DNA from 2 places in the Peribacillus sp. S4 genome. Region 2 is predicted to be linked to the other one. Evidence: riboswitches for the same ligand, from Rfam matches in the RefSeq annotation. Region 2 holds a riboswitch; the other holds the start of a gene.
What was found. Region 2 has a riboswitch for FMN ahead of ACJ9PY_RS16755 (ECF transporter S component). Riboswitches for the same ligand answer to the same signal wherever they lie in the genome.
Positions count from the first base shown of each region.

Region 1: another riboswitch for FMN. It lies ahead of ribE (riboflavin synthase); the one in region 2 lies ahead of ACJ9PY_RS16755 (ECF transporter S component).

Region 1 is NZ_CP175708.1:620,271-624,701, reverse strand. It holds gene ACJ9PY_RS02980 (oligoribonuclease) at 1-399, opposite strand, end outside; gene ribE (6,7-dimethyl-8-ribityllumazine synthase) at 804-1,274, opposite strand; partial or broken gene ribB (3,4-dihydroxy-2-butanone-4-phosphate synthase) at 1,352-1,990, opposite strand; gene ribE (riboflavin synthase) at 2,009-2,647, opposite strand; FMN riboswitch at 2,794-2,925, opposite strand; gene ACJ9PY_RS02960 (TspO/MBR family protein) at 3,128-3,865, shown strand; gene megL (methionine gamma-lyase) at 3,862-4,431, opposite strand, start outside.
Region 2 is NZ_CP175708.1:3,542,061-3,546,491, reverse strand. It holds gene serA (phosphoglycerate dehydrogenase) at 1-1,226, opposite strand, end outside; FMN riboswitch at 1,547-1,683, shown strand; gene ACJ9PY_RS16755 (ECF transporter S component) at 1,848-2,429, shown strand; gene ACJ9PY_RS16750 (ferredoxin) at 2,545-2,793, opposite strand; gene ACJ9PY_RS16745 (helix-turn-helix domain-containing protein) at 3,084-4,148, shown strand; gene ACJ9PY_RS16740 (RecQ family ATP-dependent DNA helicase) at 4,148-4,431, shown strand, end outside.

The DNA of each region.
Region 1 (4,431 bases), 2.7 Mb from region 2:
TTCAGCGACAATGCTTGAAGGTTCCAGCAATTTATTTTCAACTGCATACTGATAGAATAATGATGTGGCTGCCGTCTGTTTACCATCTTCCTGTTCGACAGTTACAGATGCCCAATCATGTTCGTTCAAATGCAGTGCTGACTTATGATGATCGATCAGCAGCGCCTTGCCTCCATCTTCCACAAACTGAGTAATCATTTTTTCATTATCTTCATCAACCGATAGATCAGTAACGATCAATGTATCTTCAATCTTGGCCTGCTCAAGAAATGCACCTACATTCTGATTAAGGCGACCAATTGAATTATAACTAACCACTACTTCATCTCCGAATGCCAGCTTTGCTACAATGCCGCACCCGACTCCATCCAAATCATTATGTGTAAAGAGATGGTACACACAAACCCCTCCTAATAACTAATAAATTTACTTTTCCCTAAAGACATGAATTTCAATTGCAATCTTTACAATTGTAGCATAATCATATCTGCATATTTTATCATGCTTCCATTACGTGACGCTTTTGTTCGTTTTTTTTTCGATGAATTACCTAATGATTCCTCATTCCCCATAATTTATAACAATAAATAATGGAAAAACACATTACTTTGAAATCGGGTATTTCCAGTGAAGGAGTTTCGGTGAGTGTCGAAGAGCAGCATTAGCTAATCGATCAATGGCTAACTTTACGAACTTTAAAGAATTGCCAGATGGTTGAAGAAAGTTGACTCAATCAGACCACGATCCGGCACATCAAAAAAAAGCCGCAGGAATGTCATTCCCTGCGGCTTCCTTATGTGAAATCACTGTTCAATCAATTTTCCAAGGTTGGCCATTTCAATTGCACTAACGGCCGCTTCATAGCCTTTGTTACCTGATTTTGTTCCAGCACGTTCAATGGCTTGTTCTATATTCTCAGTTGTCAGCAAACCGAAGATAACCGGTACACCTGTTTCCAAAGAAACGGAAGCCATGCCTTTAGCTGCTTCATTGCAGACATAATCATAATGTGAAGTAGCACCCCTGATTACCGTTCCAAGACCGATTACCGCATCATATTTACCTGTATTCACAAGTTTCTTAGCAATTAACGGAAGTTCAAAAGCACCCGGGACCCACGCGATGTCAACATCATTCTCATCAACGCCATGACGCTTAAGGCCATCCATTGCCCCTCCTAAAAGCTTGCTTGTGATAAACTCATTAAATCTTCCTACCACGATTCCTACTTTCAATCCTGATCCGATTAATTGTGCTTCAATAGTTTTCCCCATGTCTAATTCCTCCTAATTTTTAAAAACAATAATTTTTTCATGTTAAGATTTCATTCCTTAAAAATCTTTCAAGCTTTCGGGATGTTCATTTCAAGTTCCTGTTTCCCGATTGGATCATTATGTTGAAGATACCGAACCAAATCGGCTATCGTAATGAACTTCAGGTTGAATTTATCAGCGATGACTTCTAAATCGGATACGCGGGCCATCGATCCATCTTCATTCATGATCTCACAAATTACACCGGCTGGAGCGGCACCGCATAACTTCGCCAAGTCCACCGATGCCTCCGTATGTCCTGCCCTTCTTAATACGCCGCCTTCTTTAGCGACTATCGGAAAAGTGTGACCAGGCCTTTGGAAATCTTCTGCGACCGAATCTTCATTAAGAAGCTCAAGGATGGTCAAGGACCGTTCAAAAGCACTGATTCCTGTAGAGGTGCTTTTATGATCGACACTTACCGTAAAAGCAGTGCCATGATGATCGGTATTTTCGCCTACCATAGGATGCAGTTTCAATTTTGCTGCCAGTTGTTCAGTGATGGTCGTACAAATCAAACCACGTCCATGAGTCGCCATGAAATTAATCGCTTCCGGTGTCGCCTTTTCGGCCAACACTACAAAATCCCCTTCATTTTCACGGTCTTCATCATCGGACACGATTACTACCTTGCCAGCCTTCAAATCTTCTATTGCTTCTTCTATTGTATGGAACATCATTACACCGCCCTTTTATTAGAATCCATGCTCTGCCAAAAACTCTAAATTCAGTCCTGGTTTTGGATTGCCATTTTTCATTTGATGTATTATATATTTCCCAATCATGTCGTTTTCGATGTTAACGATATCGCCAGCCGCTTTTTGTCCCAATATGGTGTCCTGATGAGTCAATGGAATCAATGATACCGTCAAAAGGTTCCTTTCGATCCCAAATATCGTCAAGCTTGTTCCATCAATGGCCACGGAACCTTTTGGAATACAAAAGGCACTAAGCCCTTCTTCCAGTTGGATTACATAATATACGGCATTTTCTTTCCGTTCTTTTTTTATGATCGTTCCGGTTCCGTCGATATGACCTGAAACAAAATGACCGCCAAATCTTCCCTGTGCACTCATGGCTCGTTCGAGATTAACAGGTGATCCCAATTTTAACGTCCGGATCGAGGAAGCTTTGACCGTTTCCGGCATCACGTCGACCGTAAATAAACTTTTCGTGAAGGACGTTACCGTTAAGCAGACCCCGTTGACTGAAATACTATCCCCCAGATGCACATCTTCAAGGATTTTTTCAGAACGAATCGATAACTCCATACTGCTTTTTCCTTTTTTCAAGGAATGTACGGTACCGATATCCTCAATGATTCCCGTAAACATGTTTTTCCCCCTTTTATAAAGTATAAAAAACCCCTTAGGATGACCTAAAGGGTTAGCAGGAGAAATGAGTGAAAAAAATTGTATACCTAAAAAGCCTAATATTTTCATTTTCGAAAAATTAGGCGTACGTATACACTTGGGTTCCACACGTCCTTCTCCCATCCAGACTGTACTGTCGGCTTTGGAATCTCACCAAATCCTGCCTTTTAACAGGCTCGCGGGCTTAGAATTTCTTCATCACCGCCGGTTGGGATTTTCACCCGACCCCGAAGGACTAAAATAATATGAATCTTTGAATATTTTATCACCATAAAGTGAAGATGTAAAATTTCTAACCTTAAATGGTTCAATTGTTACAGGAACTTCCTAACTTTATGTAAAAATGATCCCCATTAACCCCGATGTGCTCCAAAAAGGTTAGGCAGGCTTAATATGTGGAATAGGATTAGAGAATCAAACTTCATATAAGGAGGAAGCTTAATGCTTATTTCCATCATCAACCTGATTTTCTATCTGTTCGTCGTCACGATGAATTTTTTAGCCAATTTCCTGCCATTGAACGGCCAGACATCAGGAGAGATTTCCGATAAACTTCATGTCGTTTTCACTCCTTCCGGATATGTATTTTCCATATGGGGCTTGATCTATTTCCTGCTCGCCATCTGGGTATTCAGGCAGTTTTTAAGTAAACATCAAAACAGCCCTGCTTATAAGGCATCCTTCCCTTGGTTCGCTTTAAGCTGTGTCCTGAATGGCGCTTGGCTTTTAGCTTGGCACTATGAACACTTTTTGTTATCCGTATTCATCATCATTGCTCTTTTGGCTACTTTAATGGTCATTTATACAAGCATAAGAAAAGTGGAACACACTACTTTCGACCTATTCCCGTTTTCCGTCTATACAGGCTGGGTAAGTGTTGCAACGATCGCTGACATTTCTTATTACCTAACCTATATCAAATGGGACGGTTTTGGGGTTTCCAGTTTAACCTGGACGATCATCCTGCTGATTGCAGCAACAATCCTGGCCTTTGTCTTCACAGATAAAAACCGGGATTGGTGCTATCCTCTCGTATTCGTTTGGGCGTTCATAGGCATCGGGATACGAAATAGCTCCGCCTATCCTGTAATCACGGACATTTCTTATATCCTCGCTACCATCACTTTTATCATATCCATAACCATCTTCATAAAAAGTAGAAGGAATATGGTAGCCTAAAATGCTTGCTGAAGATCTTGCCATACATCCTGCCAAGCTTCTAGACCAACAGAGAGACGGACCAGCTGGTCACTGATGCCCATTTGTTCCCTTGAAGCTTCAGGAACGGCAGAGTGCGTCATGGTAGCGGGATGCTGGATCAATGTTTCGGCATCCCCAAGACTTACGGCAATTTTAATTAGATTCAATTTATTGAGGAATTCCTGTGCATCCTGTTTTGTGCCATGCAATTCGAAAGAGATAAGGCCGCCGCCATGTTTCATCTGTTTTTGCATGATATAATGATCCGGGGAAGCTTCATCACCTGGATAATATACCTTTTTCACCTTTGGATGTTTCTTAAGTTCATGAAAGATTTCCATTGCATTGGCCGAATGACGGTCCATCCTGACAGGCAAGGTCTTTAACCCCCGCAATAGTAACCAGGCATCGAAAGGTGAAATGATTCCACCGATATCCTTTTGTGTAGTCCCAGCTACGTGATTCATGAATTCCTTCTTACCGACGACAAGTCCCGCAACGACATCCCCATGCCCGCAAAGATATTTCGTAGCGCTATGAAGGAC
Region 2 (4,431 bases):
TTCGAGTAACCTAAAGAGTCCGTAGAGATTTTTTCACCAATGGTTATGCCACGCTCTTTTGCGATCAACAAGGCATTCACTTCATTGACTGATGCATCGACTCTTGATCTTAAAAAGCCGGAGATTAAACTTTTTGTAAGAATCGCGGTATCGAAATCCAAAGATTCTCCTGCATATGTAACGGAGATTTCCTGAATTCCTTCATTCATGCACTGGGAAGCAATCGATCCCATTTGCTGAACAAGTTGATGGAATGGCTGTACCTTTTCAAACACTTCTTTAGATATGGCTGGAAGGTTGATTGAACTTGAGACTGGATTTCCTTCGAAATAGGTCAAAACTTCTTGGGCAACCTGTACGGCGACATTCAATTGGGCTTCTTTCGTGGAAGCGCCTAGATGCGGTGTAGCAATGACGCTGTCCAGTTCCAGCAGTTTATGGCCAAGTGGAGGTTCTTCGACGAAAACGTCCAGTGCCGCCCCTGCAACATGCCCTTGAACTAACATTTCATATAAATCATCTTCGTCTAGAATTCCACCACGGGCGCAGTTCAGTACATAAACCCCTTTTTTACAGGTAAGCAGTTTTTCTTTATTAATTAATCCTCTAGTTTCATTCGTTAGTGGTGTATGAACAGTAATGATGTCTGCTTTAGGAAGCAATTCATCCAATGGCAGGGCCGTTACGGACATTTTCTTTGCACGATCTACAGTCAGGAACGGGTCATAGACAATGACATCCATGCCAAACACTTTAGCACGTTTGGCAATTTCCCCTCCGATGCGTCCAAAGCCAACTATGCCTAATGTTTTTCCACGAAGTTCAGTTCCCGTATAGGAGGAACGTTTCCACTCCCCATTTTTCAATGAAGCATAAGCTTGCGGAATGTGGCGCATTAATGAAGCCATCATCGCGAATGTATGTTCAGCTGTTGAAATGGTGTTGCCGTCAGGTGCATTAACCACGACAATCCCGCGTTTTGTCGCTGCGGGGATGTCTATGTTATCAACACCGACACCAGCGCGTGCTATAATTTTCAACTGCGGCATACGGTTCATTAAATCTTCCGAAACCTTTGTTGCACTTCTCACAAGAATTGCATCGATCTGATCAAGTTCGTTTGCAGCTTCCTCTACGGTCTTCTGAATGAGCTGAATATTGGATGCCTCTGAAAGCGGTCCAAGTCCTTCTGGTTTAATGGCGTCTGCTACTAAAATCCGATACACGTCTAAACACCTTCCTAAGGAAAAAGTTATCTTAAATTTCAGTTAATTTTACAATTGAAATGCTGATAATGTCAATTTGGCATATCTGAATGAAAGCGCTTAAACAAATGATTTTCAACTGATCATCCGTTTAAGGTGGCGATATAAATAGCTTCGCTCCTTTTGCGAAAAATTTTCGAATTGCCATATTGTAAATCCGCTGTTTGTTTTAAGCCGTTCACTGCGACAATCGATATTCATCCTACATGCATCAAATGAGAAAAAATGCTATCAAAAAAAAGGCATTTCAGATATAATGGGAAGTATAAAAAATTTTATAGGTCTATCTTCGGGGCGGGGCGCAATTCCCCACCGGCGGTGATGAAGGAATTTCTACTTCTAAGCCCGCGAGCCTTACAAGGCAGGATTTGGTGTAATTCCAAAGCCGACAGTATAGTCTGGATGGGAGAAGATGGAGGTTCCTTAGTGCGTTTCAACAGTTATTTGCTGAACGTTTGTTTGATGTAACCTTTAATTTATCCCTTTAATTCCATTGGAATTAAAGGGTTTTTATTGAACATCAACATATTTTGGAATCCTAACCTCTTTTTCAGGTAGATCGGAAAAGAAGGAGAGAGAACTATGAAAAAGAACAAAGTGAAAAAAATGGTCTCACTTGCCATGATGGGAAGCATTTCATATTTATTGATGCTTTTAAATTTCCCGTTTCCAGGATTCCCGCCTTTTCTCAATGTTGATTTTAGCGACATACCAGCACTGATGGCGGCATTGATTTTCGGTCCGATGGCTGGAATTCTAGTCGAGTTCATTAAAAACCTATTGGATTTAGTCATGACAGGGACCTTGACTGCTGTGCCTGTGGGGCATATCGCTAACTTTATAGCTGGAATACTGTTTGTCTTGCCGACTTATTATGTATTTCAGAAAATCAATTCAAAAAAAGGAATGACGTTCGCCTTACTTGCGGGAACAGTTTCCATGGCAGTATTCATGAGCGTATTAAACTATTTTGTCTTTTTACCGGCTTATACCTTCTTTATGGGATGGGATGCCATGTCGGCGCCCGAGTCGAGAAAGTTCGTTACGACGGCAATCTTGCCTTTCAACGTTATTAAAGGCGTGCTCATCACATCTGTATTCATGTTGCTGTTCATTAAATTACAGACATGGATCAATAAGCAAACATTATATAAAAATGCTTAACGGCATTGACGATAGATATGAAAAAACAACCGGATATCCATATCCGGTTGTTTTTTTTATGCCTGTTTTTTGGCCAAAAGAAAAAGCCATTCTCGATTGAAAATGGCTTGTACCTTTATTCGAATTTTAGTGCATCTCCGTCAAATGCCTCGTCAGCAACTTTGATGGAATCCGTTGGGCATCCTTCAAATGCATCCATCATGTCGTCTATAAGTACATCTGGAATTTCAACGATACCCTCGTTATCGTCAAGGGTAACAAATGCAATCCCTTCGTCATCATAATCATATATATCTGGTGCAGCTGCTCCGCAAGCTCCACAAGCTATGCATGTTTCTTTATCCACAATAGTAAATTTAGCCATGAATATAACCCCTCCTAAGTTGATTAACAACTGATAATCTTTTTATTTCAGATTATTATCTCTTTCCTATTGTAAGACCGAATGCCAAACTTTTCAATAGAAATTGTATTGATAATAACTATCATGTAGTTGAATGTCAACGAAAAACATCGAAAAAATTAACTTGGCCCTTTCCATGTTTCGTCATTTAGTCACATAATTTCCGTTGTATTCATCAATAATAACGGCGGTTTTTGCAGATTTTTGTTACAATGGGTTTATTGGTTAAATGAAACAAGGATGTGAGTCCCATGAATAATTATCTACAGGCCATCATTCTATATGCGATAAAAAAATTTCAAGGTGAGCGCTCCATTTATGCTATATACCATATGCTGCAGGGGAAGAAATCGTCACAAACCATCCAAGATGCCCATTTATTCGGGTTAACGGATATTTTTGGGACAATGCCTCGATTTACCCGTCAGCAATTAAATCAAAACATTGAACATTCACTTAAGCATGACTTAATTAATTTAACGGATAAACCGGATGCATATGAAATTAGTTTGCAAGGTGAACGAATGTTGGACGATTACTTTAAAAATAATCCTTTTCCGGAGTATTTAAATGGTTGGAAGTATCACAATATCACCCCTGTTTTCTGGGGAAGGTTAAATTTACTCATTCAAACCATATCCCATATTGTCCACAATGAAAGACGTTTTTATCCGATACAACGAAATCCCAAAATTCAATTCTTCGTAAAGGAATTTTTACATGCCAATCGTCAGGATCGAGCGTTGATTGCCCAACATTTATATGATGAACTGGTATCCCTTTTAGAAAATCAAAGTGATATGAAACGAGACATTTTCATTTTGAAATTGACCGGGATAAACAGGATTGGTCTAACGTTTGAACAGATTGCCAAAAGGAAAAATACGGAAGAAGAGTATGTTCGCTATACATTCCTTGACTCATTGCATCAAATGCTTGCAGAAATGGAAACGGGTGGTGATTACCCTCTCTTATCCTCATTAACCAATGATTGGAAAAGAAGTGGTAATCCTCATTTGACACAATCTACAAAGACTACTTTACGATACATCCAGGAAGGGAAAAACCTCGGTGAAATAGCTGAAATCCGCAGATTGAAAGTCAACACCATCGAAGATCACCTCGTAGAAATTGTTTTATCGGAAAAGGATTTTCCGATTTCCGATTATGTGACAATCGAGGATGAGAGGGAAATTGCTGAAGCGATTAAGGAACTTGGTACAAAAAAGCTTAAAGCTATCAAGCAGATGGTCGATAATAAACAAATAAGCTTTTTCCAAATAAGACTTGTACTTGCGAAAATAGGTGAGAGATGATGAACATAGAACGAGTCCTCAAAGAAAAATTCGGTTTTGATGAATTCCGTCCTGGACAGAAGGAAGTGGTTGAATCATTGATGTCCGGCCGTCATACATTAGCGATGCTCCCAACCGGGTCAGGTAAATCATTATGTTATCAGCTGCCTGCTTATCTGGTGAATAAGACTGTCATAATTGTCTCCCCGTTATTATCTTTAATGCAGGATCAAGCGGATCAGCTGAAGATGAGCGGCGAAAAAAGTGTATTGACCCTCAACTCTTTTTTGACGCTTAATCAAAA